Regions from separate parts of the Arthrobacter sp. 05T420 genome, predicted to be linked through region 1. Evidence: riboswitches for the same ligand, from Rfam matches in the RefSeq annotation. Region 1 holds a riboswitch; each other region holds the start of a gene.

The links. A riboswitch is a leader RNA that binds a small molecule or an ion and turns the genes downstream of it on or off. The one in region 1 is predicted to bind thiamine pyrophosphate.
Region 2: another riboswitch for thiamine pyrophosphate. It lies ahead of thiC (phosphomethylpyrimidine synthase ThiC); the one in region 1 lies ahead of thiO (glycine oxidase ThiO).
Region 3: another riboswitch for thiamine pyrophosphate. It lies ahead of AC1DEM_RS15155 (bifunctional hydroxymethylpyrimidine kinase/phosphomethylpyrimidine kinase); the one in region 1 lies ahead of thiO (glycine oxidase ThiO).
Region 4: another riboswitch for thiamine pyrophosphate. It lies ahead of AC1DEM_RS19365 (ECF transporter S component); the one in region 1 lies ahead of thiO (glycine oxidase ThiO).

Annotation. Positions count from the first base shown of each region.
Region 1 is NZ_JBFTLG010000001.1:311,429-315,732, forward strand. Features, by position in the region: gene AC1DEM_RS01505 (RNB domain-containing ribonuclease) at 1-1,377, opposite strand, end outside; gene AC1DEM_RS01510 (ferritin-like fold-containing protein) at 1,419-2,090, shown strand; gene thiE (thiamine phosphate synthase) at 2,115-2,810, opposite strand; TPP riboswitch at 2,837-2,957, shown strand; gene thiO (glycine oxidase ThiO) at 2,952-4,193, shown strand; gene thiS (sulfur carrier protein ThiS) at 4,190-4,304, shown strand, end outside.
Region 2 is NZ_JBFTLG010000012.1:140,479-144,782, reverse strand. Features, by position in the region: gene AC1DEM_RS13290 (VOC family protein) at 1-294, opposite strand, end outside; gene AC1DEM_RS13285 (amidohydrolase family protein) at 365-1,477, opposite strand; gene AC1DEM_RS13280 (GNAT family N-acetyltransferase) at 1,474-1,980, opposite strand; TPP riboswitch at 2,055-2,162, shown strand; gene thiC (phosphomethylpyrimidine synthase ThiC) at 2,158-3,978, shown strand; gene AC1DEM_RS13270 (alpha/beta fold hydrolase) at 3,988-4,304, opposite strand, start outside.
Region 3 is NZ_JBFTLG010000015.1:39,301-43,604, reverse strand. Features, by position in the region: gene rplU (50S ribosomal protein L21) at 1-251, opposite strand, end outside; gene AC1DEM_RS15155 (bifunctional hydroxymethylpyrimidine kinase/phosphomethylpyrimidine kinase) at 655-2,340, opposite strand; TPP riboswitch at 2,323-2,420, opposite strand; gene AC1DEM_RS15150 (Rne/Rng family ribonuclease) at 2,566-4,304, opposite strand, start outside.
Region 4 is NZ_JBFTLG010000022.1:79,230-83,533, forward strand. Features, by position in the region: gene AC1DEM_RS19340 (Na+/H+ antiporter subunit E) at 1-74, shown strand, start outside; gene AC1DEM_RS19345 (MrpF/PhaF family protein) at 71-349, shown strand; gene mnhG (monovalent cation/H(+) antiporter subunit G) at 339-758, shown strand; gene AC1DEM_RS19355 (DUF4235 domain-containing protein) at 829-1,092, opposite strand; gene AC1DEM_RS19360 (heme-degrading domain-containing protein) at 1,132-1,677, opposite strand; TPP riboswitch at 1,864-2,007, shown strand; gene AC1DEM_RS19365 (ECF transporter S component) at 2,074-2,721, shown strand; gene AC1DEM_RS19370 (ABC transporter ATP-binding protein) at 2,753-4,304, shown strand, end outside.

The sequences.
Region 1 (4,304 bases):
ACCATTCCCGTTGCCGTTGGCTTTGCCGCCGTTCCCGTTCCCATTCCCGTTGACGCTGACCGCTGTGTTGCCGTTCGCGCTCTTCGCCGGTTTGGGGCCGGAGATGACGACGGCGTCGAATTCCTGGCCGACGTGGTTGACCAGCAGCGCCGCCTCCACGGTGTCCAGCGAGAGCCGCTCCAGCTTCGCGGCGAGCTGGTCCGAGGTGCCCATGATGGCCGGCAGGGACGGCAGGGCCTCCCGGGCCCAGGCCGGAACTTCGGTGCCGTTGCTCAGGGCCTCGCAGATCACCAGCACGAAACGGTCGACCAGCCGCCGCAGCGGCGCCGTGGAATGGGCGTAGGCCGCGCCGATGGCGGACTGGACGGCGGCTCCCGGCACGTTGCCGTCGAAGTGCGTGTACCCGGCACCGCGGAAAAGCATCCCGGCCGAATGCACAATGGCCAGCTGCCGGGGGTCCATGGGGTCCAGGGTCCGGAGGTACTCGCCGTAGCGCATTTCCCCATCCCAGGGCTTGCCGAGGGCCTGGGTCTGGCGGTGGAAGTGCCGCAGCGACGCCTCATCCGGGGCGGGCATGGTGCGCAGGATGCCCACCTTGCCCCGGAGCATGAGAGCGGCGGCGGCCATCCCGGTCATGAGTGAAATCTGGGCGTTCCAGTCCTCGACCGGCAGCGGCGGGGCAGCCACGATCCGGTAGCCGCCGTCGGGCAGCTGCTGGATCTCCTGTTCGGGCATATTCAGGCTCGCGCCGCCGCGCAGGCGTTCCTGCTCCACCCGCTTGATGCCCACCTCTTTGAGCAACTGCAGTACCGGCGACGCGGTGCCGGCGTCGAGTTCGGCCTGGACGCCCTTGTAGTTGAGCTTGGCCCGGCTGCGGACCTGCGCCCGGCGCACGAGGACCGCGGTCACCTCTGCGGCGGCGTCGAGCTCGAACTCCCAGACGAACGCCGCGCACAACTGCCCGGCGAGCAGGCTGCCGGCGGCCTCGCTGATGATCTCCGGGTGCAGCGGAATCCGGCCGTCCGGGGTGTAGAAGGTCTGGCCGCGGCGCCGGGTCTCGGCGTCGAGCGCCCCGCCCGGGGCGACAAAGGAGGGGACATCGGCGATGGCGTAGAACACCTTGTAGCCCCCGTTGCTCCGTTCGATGAACAGGGCCTGATCGAGGTCGGTGGACGATGCCGGATCAATGGTCACGAACTCGACGTGCGTCAGGTCCAGGTCCGGCAGCTTGTGCTCGGCCACCGCTGCTTCCGCGTCGCGCAGCACGTCCTCGGGGAACGGACCGGGCAGTTCCAGCGTGGTGCGCAACGCCTTGAGAGCCTCGGCAAGCTGGTTCTGCTGCTCGTGGACACTGGGGGTCAGGCGATGATGTGACACGAAAATCAGGGTAGCCCGATTTCCGCTATTAGTCTTGGATGATGAGCGCAACTGCGGACGATCCTGCCCTCTACAACAGCTTGGTGGCGGATCTGCTGGGGGTCCTGGCGTACGGCGAGCTTTCCGCCTTCGAGCGGCTGTCCTCGAGTGCCCGGTATTCGCCCACGCTGCATGACCGTGCGGTGCTGGGCAGCATGGCGGTGGTCGAGTTCCAGCATTACGAACTGGTCCGCGCCCGGCTCGAGCACATGGGCCTGGACACCGAGGCTGTCATGCTGCCGTTCCAGCCGTCGGTGGACCACTTCCACGAGCGCACGCGCCCGGCGGACTGGTATGAGGCGCTCATGAAGGCCTACGTGATCGACACCGTCTCCGCGGACTTTTACCGCGCCGTCGGCCGGTACGTCGACGCCGGGACCCGGGAGCTGATCGGGCAGGTCCGCTCCACCGGCGAGTCCACGGCCGTGCTCCAGGAGCGGCTCAAGGCGGCCCTGGCCGATGATCCCCGGCTGGCGTCGCGCCTGGCGCTGTGGGCCAGGCGCCTGCTGGGCGAGGTCCTGACCCATGCCCAGCGGCTCAGCCTTGAGCACGCGTTCCTCGCCGGGCTCTCGGGCCTGGACGACGCCGGCGCCAGGGAGCTGGTCAGGGGCCTGACGGCCGAACTCGCGGCGAACCACGCCCGCCGGATGGCAGGGCTGGGGCTCGCCGGCTAGGTTCAGTGCAGGCCGGGAACCTGCCTAAGATGCCGCGGCGTCCAGCGCCGCCAGCAGCGCACCTGCGGCGTGGGCCGGATCAGGGGCGTCGGTGACCGCCCGGACCACCACGATCCGCCGGGCGCCGGCCTCGACTACCTGCTCAACGTTGCTGAGGTCGATCCCGCCGATCGCGAACCAGGGCATGACGCCGTCCACCTTGCCGGTTCCCTCAGCGTCCGCCCGGCCGATCGCCTGGGCGGCGTAGCGCACGAGGTCGAGGCCGACGGCGGCGCGTCCCGGTTTGGTGGGCGTCGCCCAGACGGGACCCACACAGAAGTAGTCGAGCCCTTTGCGGCCGGGCGAGGCAGCAATGGCGGCGTCCACCTGTTTCGGGCTGTGGGTGGACAGGCCGATCACGGCGTCCTTGCCCAGGAAGCCGCGGGCGGCGTCGAGCGAAATGTCCTTCTGGCCGATATGGAACACGGGTGCCCCGGACAAGGACGCGATGTCCGCCCGGTCGTTGACGGCCCACAACCGTCCGTGGCGCTGGGCCGCGGCGTGCAGGACCTCCAGGAGTTCGAGTTCCTCGGCCGCCTCAAGTGTTTTATCGCGCAGCTGGATGATGTCCACACCGCCGGCGAAGGCGGCGTCAACGAAGTCCTCGAAGTCGCCGCGGTCCCTGCGGGCGTCAGTGCACAAGTAGAGGCGGGCGGTGGTGTGGAGGGGGTCCTGGCTCATGGGTCCAGCCTAGTTCCTCTAAACTGGGCGCATACCGCGGGAGCCCGCAGCAGCCAAGTCGCTGCTGCAGGGCTGAGAGGGCGTCAGAGCCGACCGCTTGACCTGATCCGGCTAGTACCGGCGTAGGGAAGGAATTTTTTTATGGGCACACGAGCCGGCCGCGCAGCCGCCGCCGCAAATGACGCCGCCGACGTTGCCGTGATCGGCGGCGGGGTGATTGGCCATGGCATCGCGTTCGAGGCCAGCCGCTCGGGCCGGTCTGTGGTTTTGATCGACGATGCTCCCGGCAGCGGAGCCAGCTGGGCCGCGGCCGGCATGCTGGCCCCCGTCAGCGAGCTGCATTACCAGGAGGAGCAGCTGCTGGAACTGATGCTTGAGTCGTCCCGGCTGTGGCCCGGATTCGCTGCCGGCCTCGACGCCGGCGGCGCGGATTCCCTGGCCGGTACCGGCTACCTGACGACGTCGACCCTCGCGGTCGGGGCCGACGCGGCGGACCGGCGCGCGCTCGCGGACCTGAGGGAGGTCCAGCAGGCCTGCGGCCTCACCGTGGAACCACTGACAGTGCGCGAGGCCCGCAGCCGGGAGCCCCTGCTGAGCCCGGGCATCTCCTGCGCCTTCGACATCCCGGCCGACCACCAGGTGGACCCCCGGCTGCTGCTCACCCGGCTCGCCAGCGTGCTCGGCGCGGAGGGCGGGAGCTTTGTCCGGCGGCGCGCGGCGGGCCTGCTGTGGCAGGACGGCACGGTTGCCGGGGTACGGCTCGCGGGCGGCGGTTCCGTGCGGGCTGCGGAAACGGTAATCGCCAACGGCCTTGGCGCCGCCGGGCTCGAGGACCTGCCCACCGGGCTGGCGCTGCCGCTGCGGCCTGTCTATGGCGACATCCTCCGGCTTCGCGTGCCCCCGCGTCTGTTGCCGCTGCTCACGGCCACCGTGCGGGGCATGGTGCGCGGGGTCCCGGTGTACATCGTTCCCCGCCAGGACGGCACCGTGGTGATCGGAGCCACCCAGCGTGAGGACGGGCCGTCGGATCCCCATGCGGTTTCTGCCGGCGGCGTCTACCAGCTGCTAAGGGATGCCCAGCAGCTGGTGCCCGCGGTCGCCGAGCTGGAGCTGCTGGAAGCCACGGCGCGGGCCCGGCCCGGCACGCCGGACAACGCCCCGTTGCTGGGACGGGTCGCCCGCCCGGACGGTGGGGACGTCCCGGGGCTCATCATCGCCACCGGTTTCTTCCGGCACGGCGTCCTGCTGACCCCCGCGGCTGCGGCCGTGTGCCGGCAACTCATGGACGGGACGCCGGGCCCGCGCTGGGCCGGGTTCCGCCCCGACCGTTTTTCCCGCACCCCGGACACGTCCGGGGACAGCCCCAAGAAGGAAGCAGCATGAACATCAGACTGAACGGAACGGAGCAGAGCGTCGCCGACGGCGCCTCCGTCAGCACTCTCGTCAGCCAGCTCACTGGCCGCAGCATCGGCCCCGACGGCCGGGCTGCCGACG
Region 2 (4,304 bases), on a different contig from region 1:
CGCGCTGGCAATGGTGGCCGCCAGCGAGTGCTGGTCCTCGAAGAGGAGTGCGGTATGGAAGAGACCGGCCTCGCCGCGAGACGGAAGATTCAGGCCAGGTGCGGGTGCCAGGTGGACCAGCGGCTTCTGCTGGCGCCCGAGGTAGAGCCCGCCGTCCTGTTCGGCCACAGTCTCCAGGCCGAGGGCGCGCTGGTAGTAGTCGGTCATGAGCTTCATGTCGCCGACCTTGAGCATCACAGTGCCCATGGTGAGTTCGGCAGGAAGGAGGTCCTGCGTGCTGGCTTCTGCGGTCATTGAAACGCTCCGTGGGTTCTGTGGCCACCGGATTTCGGTGACCCTGCATAGAAGTAAATTACTTGAAGCTTCAATTTATTCCTAATGGCCGGGCTGGTTCCCGGTTCACCGGGAGCCCGCGCAACACGATGTGCCTGAGCCGGTGGAGCGTGGCCGGCTGGCTCCGCGGATCCTCGGCGGTGACCAGGACGTCCGCACTCGCCCCTTCACCGATGGAATCCGCGCCGAGCCATGTCCGCGCGGACCAGCATGCGGCGTCGAGTGCGGCTGAGGCGGGAAGGCCTGCGGCGTGCAGGGCCTGGACTTCGTCCACGATCCGGCCGTGGCTGATCACGCTGCCGGCGTCGGTGCCGGCAAAGATGGCCACCCCCGCCTCGTAGGCTTCGAGCACCCGATCCGCCCGCCGCTCCCACAGCGAGCGCATGTGGGCGGCGTAACGGGGGAACTTGGCCTCGGCCCGGGCGGCAATGTCCGGGAACGTGGCGATGTTGATCAGGGTGGGCACAATCGGGACACCCTGATCGAGGAAGCGCGGCAGGTGCCGGGGCAGCAAGCCGGTGGCGTGCTCGATGCAGTCGATCCCGGCGTCGAGCATGTCATCCAGGGTGTCTTCGGCGAAGCAGTGGGCGGTGACGCGGGCCCCTTCGTCGTGGGCGGCCTGGACGGCGTCCATGACCGTCCGGGCGGGAAAGCTGGCGGCGAGGTCGCCGGCGTCGCGGTCGATCCAGTCCCCCACGAGCTTGACCCAGCCGTCGCCGGCGCGGGCCTGCTTGCGCACGGCCTCGACGAGATCATCGGGTTCGACCTCGATGGCCAGGCCCGGCAGGTAGCGCCTGGTCCTGGCGATGTGCCGGCCGGCGCGGATGATCCTTGGAAGGTCAGCGCGCTGCTGGAGCCAGCGGGTGTCGTGGACCGCGCCGGCGTCGCGGACCAGCAGCGTCCCGGCGCCGCGGTCCGCCAGGGCCTGAGATTCCGCGGTGGCCTCGGAAACGTCACCGCCCGGGCCCAGTCCGATATGGCAGTGCGCGTCCACGAGGCCGGGAATGACCCAGCCGTCCAGCACGAGGTCCGGCGCGGCGGCCGGACGGCGGAAGGTCAGCAGGCCGTCCACCGACCAGAGACCGCGGCGTTCCCGGTCCGCCGCCGTGAGGATGGGGCCGCTGAACTCGATGATTGCGGTCATGGGCTAAGCCTAATCCGCATGACGATCCGCCGTCCCAGATCATCCAGCCCCAACTGCGCTTCGCGGATCCGCAGGGCAGCCAACGCCTGCCCGGGTTGGGGGTACTCCTCGAAACCGCAGCTCGCATAAAACGGCGCATTGAACGGAACGTCCGCGAAGGCGCAAAGCGTCATCGACATATAGCCACGGCCCCGGGCCGCACCGAGGGCCGCCTCCACCAAGGACCGTCCGATGCCCCGACCGCCAAAGTCGGGGTGCACCGAGAGTTGCTCCAGATGGGCGTGGCCGCCGACATCGTCAACGCGGGCAAACCCCACGGGCGGGGCTCCGGTGACGAGTATGAAGAGCGGCTCAACCGGCGTCGTTAACTCCGGGACCGGGAGCGACTGGTTCCCCAGCTCCGCTTCGAGGACGCGGTCTGCTGCGGCCTCGAGAACCGGCAGGGCCGGCATGTCTTCCGGCGTCGCCGTTCTGATGCGGGGCACGGCCCAAGGCAGAGTCACAATGCCACGCTAACACCGCGGCCCGTCGCACGCGTCACACTCGACAGCCATCCGGAAGCGCGTGGTAGCTTCGTCTACGACCACACGGGTGCCCTTGCAGGGGCTGAGATCGGGCTGACGCAGCCTGCGACCGTTGAACCTGTCCGGGTAATGCCGGCGAAGGAAGTGAGTATTTTCGTGAATACCCAATTGACACAGCACAGCCCTGTCCAAAATGAGTCAGTCCACAACGAATCTGCAGCCGCCACGCAGTCGATGAAGTCCCACTCGCTGGCCTTCACCACGGACCTGGACCATGGCATCCGCGTTCCAGTGACCGAGATCGCCCTGGAACCCTCGCCGGGCGGCGTCAGAAACGCACCGTTCCGGGTCTACCGCACGGCCGGCCCGGGCAGCGATCCGGTCCGCGGGCTGGAGCCGTTCCGTGCGCCCTGGATCGAGGCCAGGGCTGACACCGAAACCTACGCCGGCCGGGAACGGGAGCTGCTCGACGACGGCAAGTCGGCGCTACGCCGGGGCGCGGCATCGGCCGAGTGGCGGGGCGGACGCCCGGTGCCGCGCCGCGGGGTTGAGGGCCGGACCGTCACGCAGATGCGCTACGCCCGGGACGGCGTCATCACCCAGGAAATGCGGTTCGTCGCGCTGCGTGAGAACTGCGACGTGGAGTTGGTGCGCAGCGAGGTGGCCGCGGGCCGGGCGATCATTCCCAACAACGTCAACCACCCCGAATCCGAGCCGATGATCATCGGCAAGGCGTTCCTGGTGAAAATCAACGCCAATATCGGCAACTCCGCCGTGACCAGCTCCATCGCCGAGGAAGTCGACAAACTCCAGTGGGCCACGCAATGGGGCGCGGACACCGTCATGGACCTCTCCACCGGGGACGATATCCACACGACGCGCGAGTGGCTCATCCGCAACTCCCCCGTCCCCATTGGCACGGTCCCCATCTACCAGGCGCTGGAGAAAGTCAACGGCGAGGCGAACGCCCTGACCTGGGAGATCTTCCGGGACACAGTGATCGAGCAGTGCGAGCAGGGCGTGGACTACATGACCATCCACGCGGGGGTGCTGCTGCGCTATGTGCCCCTGACGGCCAACCGGGTCACCGGCATCGTGTCCCGCGGCGGAGCGATCATGGCCGGCTGGTGCCTGGCGCACCACCAGGAGAACTTCCTCTACACCCACTTCGACGAGCTGTGCGAGATTTTCGCGAAGTACGACGTCGCGTTTTCCCTGGGTGACGGGCTGCGGCCCGGCGCGACGGCGGATGCCAACGACGCGGCGCAGTTCGCCGAGCTGGACACCCTGGCCGAGCTCACGCAGCGTGCCTGGGAGTTCGATGTGCAGGTCATGGTGGAGGGTCCCGGGCACGTGCCTTTCCACCTGGTCCGGGAAAACGTGGAGCGCCAGCAGGAACTCTGCAAGGGCGCTCCGTTCTACACGCTCGGGCCGCTGGTCACCGACATCGCACCCGGGTATGACCACATCACCTCGGCGATCGGCGCGACGGAGATAGCCCGCTACGGCACTGCCATGCTCTGCTACGTCACGCCCAAGGAACACCTCGGGCTGCCGAACAAGGACGACGTGAAAACGGGCGTGATCACCTACAAGATCGCGGCCCACGCCGCCGACCTCGCCAAGGGCCACCCCGGCGCCCACGAACGCGACGATGCCCTGTCCAAGGCGCGGTTTGAGTTCCGCTGGCGGGACCAGTTCGCGCTGTCCCTGGACCCGGTGACGGCCGAGGCCTTCCACGATGAGACGCTGCCCGCGGAGCCGGCCAAGACGGCCCACTTCTGCTCGATGTGCGGGCCTAAGTTCTGCTCCATGCGGATCAGCCAGGACATCCGGGACGAATACGGTTCAGCTGACTCGCAGGCGGCCCTCGCGCAGATGGCGGCCGGAATGCAGGCGAAGAGCAAGGAGTTCATTGCCTCGGGCGGCAAGGTCTATCTGCCGGAGCCTGCTATGGGAGGCCCCGCAGCTTCCTAGGACAGCGTCCTAGGATGCCCGGGCGTGCTGGCGCCGGCTGACCTCGGCGATGTACGAGCGGATGGCCCGGTCCCCCTCGGTTGAATCCTGGGGCCGGTGCCCTCCCGGCGCCGTGCGGTGCAGGGCACCGGTCTCGCGCAGGTAGCCGGCGATTTCCTCATACAGCGGCTCCCAGCCGCCGGTCAGGACCAGCGTCGGCACGCCCGGCACGATCTGCAGCGGGGCTTCCCACGGCGGCGCCTGCAGGCGGAGCCGGCGCGCCGCCCGGAGGGCCTCCGGCGTCGTGGCCCCCGGCGCGTCCGCCGCAAACGCTCGGCGGATGAACT
Region 3 (4,304 bases), on a different contig from region 1:
TTGTAACCGGTCTTGTTCTTGAACTTCTGGATGACGATCTTCGGACCACGAAGGTCTTCGAGGATCTCAGCCGTAACCGTTACCTTGGCCAGGTCCGCAGCGGCAGACGTGACTTTGTCACCGTCCACCAGGAGCAGTGCGGGCAACTCAAAGGTGCTGCCGGCTCCACCGGGGACGCGGTTCAGGGTAACGAAGTCTCCAACGGAAACCTTCTCTTGGCGGCCGCCTGCGCGGACAATCGCGTACACCACTGGGGAACTCACTTCTCTCGACGTTTATTACTAGATTTGCGTGCGGAACCTGGAACCAAATTTTATGGACCGGTTCACGCTGTGCCTCAACGCCGGTGGGTTCCCCGGGGGAACCCATGAGCTACCCCCGGAACAAATCCACTTGGAATTCCAAGCAGGCTGTTCACAGGGTCGTAACCCAAGTGTTGGCGTAAGCACCGAAGATCTAGAATACGCTAATTTTGCCTTCGGCCGCAAATGAGGCTGGTTCCGGCGGATAGTCCGTGATAGGCGCCACAACGTCTTGAAGCAAAGATCATGTCAATGTTCTTGACCTTGATCTCGACCGTCTAGATGCTGTGATTCCGCAACGACTTCCGGAACCGTGCCCCACTATCGTACCGGCTGTGCGCGGCAGGTTGTGTCAGGCGTACAGCCGCGGCGCGTCGAAGAAGGCCACTTCGTACCCCGATGACTGGCGGAAAGCCAGTGCCATGGCCTCCCGCTCGCTCCCGGATGCCCGTCTTGCCGCAGTGTCCGTGTACGCGATGGCCTGCCGGGTGGCGGCGGCGAAGTCCTCATCGGCGTACGTCCGCAGCCAGTCGGCGTACGGGTGTGCCACGGAGGCGCCGCCGGCCAGGAACTCTCGGTGCAGGGTGGAACCGACCTCGGCGTAGAGCCAGAAGCACGGCAGGGCTGCCGCCACGAGGACCCCGTAGCTGCCGGACACCGAGGCGGCCAGCAGGTGGTCCACGTAGGACTTCGTCACTGGGCCCAGGGTGGGCGCCGTGGGGCGGGTGCTAAGCCAGGACCGGTGCAGCTCGGACTCGACCTCCAGGCAGGTCTGCGCCGAACGGGCCCAGAACAGCTGTTCGGCCTCGGTGGGGGCGATCGCGGCAGCTCGGGCCAGGACCCGGGAGTAGCCGTTGAGGTAGATGGCGTCCTGGGCGAGGTAGTAGGCGAACTCGTGCTCGGGCAGGGTTCCGTCGGCCAGTCCGCGGATGAAGTCCAGGGCGTAGATGGCGTCAAGATCGCCAGAAGCCCCTTCGCGCAGGGCTGCGGCGAACTCGCCTTCGGCCGGACCGTGTACGTGGCTTGCCTGGCTGACCTGGCCGTGCTGGCCGTTCGCGAGGTGCTGCACGTGGTGGAAGTGGTGGACCGGGCCGTTCCCGGAACCGACGTCCAGGACCGCGGCTTCACGGAGCGCACCCAGCAGCCACGGCTTCACCTCCCGCAACGCCGCTTCCCAGTCCCCCACCCGGGCCTGCACGGTGGCCATGGCCGAGGACAGGGAGCAGCCGGTGCCGTGGCTGTTGCGCGTGGCGATCCGCTCCCCCGGCACCACCACCGTTTCGGTGCCGAGCAGGCCACCGGTGTTGACCAGCGCATCCGGGCAGCCGCCGTCGGCGCCGTTCCCGCCCTGCGCGACGTCGCCGTCATCGCAGTCAGGGCCGGGCCCGTTCCCGGGTTGTCCGCCCTGGAGATGACCGCCCTTGACCAGCACAGTGGTGCCGGTCAGGGCGGCCAGCCGCTTGCCCTGGGCCAGGGCCTCGGCCCAGTCGGCCGCGGCGGGCTCTTTGAGCAGGATAGCGAGTTCGGCCAGGTTCGGCGTGATGAGGTCCGCCAGCGGCAGGAGGGCCTGCAGGGCGGCCTCGGCCGACTCCTGGAGCAGCCGGTCGCCGCTGGTGGCGACCATTACCGGGTCCAGGACGACGACGGCGGGCCGCACCTTCTCCAGCCAGACGCGGACGGCGTGGATCACTGCGGCGTCGCCGAGCATGCCGATCTTGACGGCATCGATGCCGATGTCGTCGCTGATGGCGTCCAGCTGGGCGGTGAGGAACGCGGCCGGGGGCACGTGGACGGCGCGCACGCCCTGGGTATTTTGTGCTGTCAGGGCCGTGATGGCGGCCATGCCGTAGCCGCCGTTGGCTGCGATGCTCTTCAGGTCGGCCTGGATCCCGGCCCCGCCGGACGGGTCGGAGCCGGCGATGGCGAGCACGCGGGGAATGCGCAGCGGCGCGGACGGGGACGGCGGTGAGGACTGGGGGAGCAGAAACTCGCTGGGCGGAAACTCGGACGGATTCGATCTCGCGGACAAGTCAGACATCCCTTCGCCGGTGCTAACCGGACAGGTTCAACGGGTCTGGATCTCAGCCGGCCCGATGCGCGGCACCCCGTGTCAGTGTCCCAGCCTAGCCGTTGCCGCCGGGCTGGCCCGTTAACGCAGCAGCGGGCCCGGGCCGGAGCGGACGTATGTTACGCCCGCTCGGGCCCGGGCCCGCAGCCCGACCGGTCGAAGTGACCGGCCGGGGAAGCGATGAGTCGCGGAGGACTAGAGCTCCGACGCCGGTACGCCGACGCCGAGGATGATCGGCTCGTTACCGGCCGGGACGGAGGCCGGCCTGGCCGCTGCGGGTGCCTTGGCCTCGTGAACAGATCCTGCCGCTGCAGGCCGTGTGGCCTCGCGGTGCTCCACGGAGGTCTCGTTCGCAGCGCCCTGGGCGCGGCTGGCGCTCCGGTTGCGGCGCCCGCGACGGCCACGGGTGGTGGTGTCCGCTGCCCGTGAAGCCGGAGCCTCCGCAGCGCGCACGGTTGCGGGCGCCTCGGGTGCTTCGGTGGCCGGGGCCTGCAACTCGTCCTGCCTAGCGGCCTGCTTGCCGGCCTCGGCGTCGCCCAGGTTGGCGAAGGCCTCGGTCAGCAGGTCCAGGGTCAGGGCCGGTTCCGGCGCGTCCTCGGCGTGCTCGACGAAGGGCAGGGCCACCTGTTCGCCGCCGAACGTCAGCACGGTCGCGGGGCGTCCGGCTGCCTCTTCCGCGGCAGCAAGCTGTGTGACGGCGTCGACGGCGGCCTGGCGGGCCCCGGCGTCGCTGGCAGCGGCTGCCTCACCGTCGTGCAGATGCGCGGCGTGCGCAGCGGCGGCGATGTTCGCCAGAGCGGCACGGGTGGCTTCAGCCTTGGCGTGGCGTTCGGCCTCGGTGGGCTCGGCGTGGACGGCGGCGGGCGTGGCCGGAGCGGTCTCCGGGCCCTGGGCTCCCCTGCCGCGGCGACGGCTCTTGCGCTCCGTACGGGCAACCGGCTGAGCCTCGGTGCGCGGCACGTAGTGCTCCGCGGCAACCGTGTTGGCGCGGCGGTGTTCCACGGGCTCGTCGTGCGTGACGATGCCGCGGCCCGCGCAGGTTTCGCACTGTTCGCCAAAGACCTCCAGCAGCCCGGTGCCCATCCGCTTGCGGGTCATCTGCACGAGGCCCAGCGAGGTCACCTCGGCCACCTGGTGCTTGGTCCGGTCCCGGCCCAGGCACTCCACCATGCGGCGCAGCACGAGGTCGCGGTTGGATTCGAGCACCATGTCGATGAAGTCGATCACGATGATGCCGCCAATGTCGCGCAGGCGCAGCTGCCGGACCACTTCCTCGGCGGCTTCCAGGTTGTTCTTGGTGACGGTTTCCTCGAGGTTGCCGCCGGAGCCGGTGAACTTGCCGGTGTTGACGTCCACCACGGTCATGGCTTCGGTGCGGTCGATCACGAGGGAGCCGCCGGAGGGCAGGAAGACCTTCCGGTCCAGGGCCTTGTGGATCTGCTCGTCGATGCGCCAGGCAGCGAAGATGTCCGTATCCTTGGTCCACTTCTCGAGCCGGCCCACGAGGTCCGGTGCCACGTAGGTGACGTAGGCCTCGATGGTGTCCCAGGCTTCCTCGCCGGAGACGATCAGCTTGGAGAAGTCCTCGTTGAAGACGTCGCGGACCACCTTGATGGTCAGGTCAGGTTCGCCGTAGAGCAGCTCGGGAGCGAGGATCTTGGTGGACGTCGACTGGCTCTCGATGCCCTCCCACTGTGCGCGGAGGCGGTTGATGTCGTGCGTCAGCTCTTCCTCGGAGGCACCCTCGGCCGCGGTGCGGACAATGACGCCCGCGTCCTCGGGCAGGCGGTCCTTGAGGATGCGCTTGAGGCGGTTGCGTTCGACGTCGGGCAGCTTGCGGGAGATGCCGGTCATGGAACCGCCGGGCACGTACACGAGGTAGCGGCCGGGCAGCGAGATCTGGCTGGTGAGGCGGGCGCCCTTGTGGCCGACCG
Region 4 (4,304 bases), on a different contig from region 1:
CCGAGGCCGGGCTGATCAGGATCATGGGGACCAAAGACGAACTGTCCGCCCTGACACAGGAGATCGCCGCATGATGCAGACCGTCCTGACGGTGACCGCCGTCGTACTTTCCCTGGCCGCCGCGGGGGCGATCATCCGGATCGGACGGGGCCCCTCGCTGCTGGACCGGGTGCTCGCCGCCGACGTGCTGCTGGCCATTTTCGGGGCGGCCCTGTGCATCGACATGGCCGTCAACCGGCACCTCAACAACCTGATGCTGCTCGTTGCGATTTCCCTCATCGGCTTCGTCGGCTCGGTCACCGTGGCCCGCTTCGTGGCCGAGAGGAGGGAGGGCATCCGTGAATCCTGAAACAGTGATCGATGCCCTCTCCGCCGTGTTCATGGTGGTCGGCGCGCTCATGTCCCTCGGCGCCGCGATCGGGCTGTTGCGGTTCCCGGACCTCATGAGCAGGATGCACGCCGCCACCAAGCCGCAGGTCCTGGGCTTGTTCCTGCTGCTGGCGGCCCTTGGCCTGCAGATGCGCACCTGGTGGGTGTGGCCCGTCCTGATGGTTGCCTGGCTCTTCCAACTGCTCACCGTTCCCGTGTCCGCCCACATGGTGGGCCGGGCCGGCTACCGGACCAAGCACCTGCATCCGGAGCTGCTGAGCTCCGACGAGCTTGAGGCCGTAGTCCAGAAAGCTGCCCAGAAAGCCGCCCAGAAAGCCGCGCAGCAGGCAGCCAACCACGCAGTGGACGACGACGACGCTGGCCGCTGAGCCCGTGCGGGGCGCGGCGGCCAGCGTCGTCGGCCATGCCGCGGCCGGTGCCGCGGCTAGCCGAGTCAGGTCAGACGACGTCCTGGGTCTTGGCGAAGCGGGTGATCGCGCGCTGGGTGCCGCGGTTGGCGAGCACCTGGATGATGGCGCTGACCGATGCGGAGATCAGGGCGAAGGTCAGGGCCGAGCGCAGCGTGGTGGGGACGTCGTCCTCGTGGCCCGTGGGCGGCTTGTTGCCCGTGGACTTTTCCCAGATGGTGTCCACCAGCTTGGTGCCGGCAAAGCCGGCCAAGAGGCTGATGCCGGTGCCGAGCAGCTTGATGACGATGTTCATTCTTCGGTCTCCTTGGGACGGGAACGGCTTTCCCCTAGCCTAGCGTTCCGGTGTCAGGACCATCCGCAGGGCCTCGACCACGAGGTCGTGGTCCGCCTTCTGAGGCAGGCCGGAGACCGTGACGACGGCGACGGCGCCCGTGCCGCGCACGTAGATCGGGAACGCTCCGCCGTGGGCGGCGAACTCCGTCTGATCCCACCAGGCGTTGTCCTCGATCCTTCCGCCGGCAGCCCGGGCCCGGAGGCCCACCAGCAGCGACGGGACCTCGTACCGCAGTGCGGTGCGCTTCTTGGCGTTGATCCAGCGCTCGTTGTCCGGCGTGGCGCCGTCCAGTGCGGCATGGAAGAGCACCTGCTCGCCTTTGGTGATGTCGACGGCGATGGGCAGCGAGCGTTGCCTGCCCAGCTCGACCAGGAGGAGGCCGAGGTCCAGGGCATCGTCCTTGCTGAACGCGGCGAACTGGAGCGCATCCATCTCGGCCAGCACGCGGCCGATGAGCGCCGCCAGTGACCCCGGCGGCTGCGGCTCGCTCGAGTCAGGGTCGTATTCCCCGGAGGGATCGTGTGTGGCTGGTGTCTGCGGCAAAATAATCCAGCTTCCCGTAGGTGACGCGGCCGCCCGCTGGCGGGTCCGGGTGTCCGACACGTCGACTCTATCAAGCAGCTTTTCCCGGCCGCGGTGGCCGGCCCTTTCCGGCCCCCGATTGTGACGGCACACCACTGAAAACCCGGCCGTCCGGGTGTAAACTGAGCCAGCCCACAAGGGCGAAATAATTTACGACAGGGGAGCGCCGCCGCCGGGCATCGCCGGAAATATCCGGGGAAACCGTTGGTGGGCGCTGAGAGTGCGGACAGCCGCAGACCCTCGAACCTGATCCGGTTAGTACCGGCGCAAGGGAGTCGAGTTCTCAGGGTGCGCGGAGGGCGGCGGAAGCCGAGGCCGGCCGGAGCACCCTCCCCTCCTGTTCCTCAGGAGGACGACATGACAGATATTTCAGCACAGCATGGTTCCGCCAGCCGTTCATCCGCCCGGCGCGACTACAGCTGGCGGGTGGTGGACATCGTGGTGGCCGCGTTGATCGCCGTTGCCGGCGGCGTCATTTTCTGGGCCTGGTCCCAGGGCGCGAACCTGATTTCCGCCCCGGTCAACGCGCTCTACCCGCCGCTGAGCGGACTGTACGCCGGCGGCTGGATGATCCCGGCGGTGCTGGGCATGCTCATCATCCGCAAACCGGGTGCCGCACTCTTTTGTGAAACCGTCGCGGCCACGGGCGAGCTCATCATGGGTTCGCAGTACGGCACCACCGTACTGATCTCCGGAATCCTGCAGGGCCTCGGCGCGGAACTGGTCTTCGCGGCCTTCCTCTACAAGAAGTTCAACCTGCCGGTCTCCCTGCTCGCCGGAGCCGGCGCGGGCCTCTTCTGCGGCCTGAACGATTCCTTCCTGCCGTGGGGCTGGAACATCGCCTACGCAGCCGGGGACAAGCTCGCCTACATCGTTTTCACCACAATCTCGGGCGCAATTATTGCCGGCGGGCTGGCCTGGCTCGCCACCCGCGGCCTGGCCAAGACCGGAGTGCTGGGCTCCTTTGCCTCCCGCAAGGCTGCCACGGAACCCGTGTTCTCCTGATCCCTCCCATCCTAAATTCTGCAGGGAACCCATGAGATCTTCACCAGGCGTCCGGCCGGCCGCCGTCACAGCCCGCGGCTGGGGCTGGCGGCATGCCGGACGGCCCCGGCCCGCGGTCAGCGGCCTTGACCTGGACATCCGGCCGGGGGAGCGCGTGCTTCTGCTGGGGCCCTCTGGCGCCGGCAAATCGACCCTGCTCCACGCCCTGGCTGGCGTGCTGGGCGACGGCGCGGCCGGCGTCTCGGGGTTAGCGGGCGACTCTGGCGACGCCGACGAGACCGGAAGCCTGCTGATCGACGGTGCCCCGCCACGGGCGCAGCGCGGCCGCGCCGGGCTTGTGCAGCAGGACCCGGAAACCCAGGTGGTGCTTTCCCGCGTCGGCGACGACGTCGCCTTCGGGGCGGAGAACCTCGCGGTCCCGGCGGCAGAGATCTGGCCGCGCGTGCGCGAGGCGCTCGACGACGTCGGGCTGGGCGGGCTGCCGCTGGACCACCCAACCGCGGCCCTCTCCGGCGGACAAAAGCAGCGGCTGGCGCTCGCCGGGATCCTCGCGATGCGGCCGGGGCTGCTGCTGCTCGACGAGCCGACCGCCAACCTCGACCCGGCCGGCGTCCTGGAGGTCCGGGATGCCGTGGGCCGCTGCCTGGACAAGACCGGCGCCACCCTGGTGGTCGTGGAGCACCGGGTGGGGATCTGGAAAGACCTGGTGGACAGGATTGTGGTGCTGCAGCCCGGGTCCGCCCCGGACTCCGCGGTATTGAACTCCGCCGTACTCATTGACGGGCCGCCGGACCAGGTCCTGGCCGAGGCGCGGGACATGCTCATTGGTGCGGGCGTCTGGGTGCCGGGCTACGTCCCGGCGACCCGGACGCGGCTGCCGGCGCGTAACGCCGGGCAGCTCCTGCTCGCGGCCGACGGGCTCGCGGTGTCCCGCGAGCGGCCGCGGCGCGCCGGGCTGCGCGACGGCTTCCGCACGATCGCGCCGCGTCCGGTCCAGACCGGGGTTTCGGTCCAGGTCCGCGCCGGCGAGGCCTTGACCATCACCGGACCGAACGGCGCAGGGAAGTCCGCCCTCGCGCTGACGCTGGCCGGTCTCCTGCGACCCGTTGCCGGGACGGTCTCGGCCGCTCCGGAGCTCGCTGGGGGCGCGGGTGGCCACTCCGGCGGTCACTCTGCTGGCCACTCCATTGGTCGATTCAGCAGCGGCGCCGGAACCGATCCATACCGGTGGAAGCCCCAGCAGCTGATCGCCAGAATAGGCACCGTGTTCCAGGAACCCGAGCACCAGTTCGTCACGGGCAGGGTCCTGGACGAGCTCATGTTCGGCCCCCGCCACCTCGGCTACGGCGAAGACCGCGTGGATGAGCTGCTGGAGCGGCTGCGGCTGACAGATCTCGTGGACGCCAACCCCTACACGCTCTCCGGCGGCGAGAAGCGCCGCCTTTCGGTAGCCACGGTGCTGGCGGCGCACCCGCAGGTGCTGGTTCTGGACGAACCCACCTTCGGCCAGGATGCCAACACCTGGGCCGAACTCGCGTCGTTCCTGTCCGAGCTCCTCGACGCCGGCACCGCCGTCGTCTCTG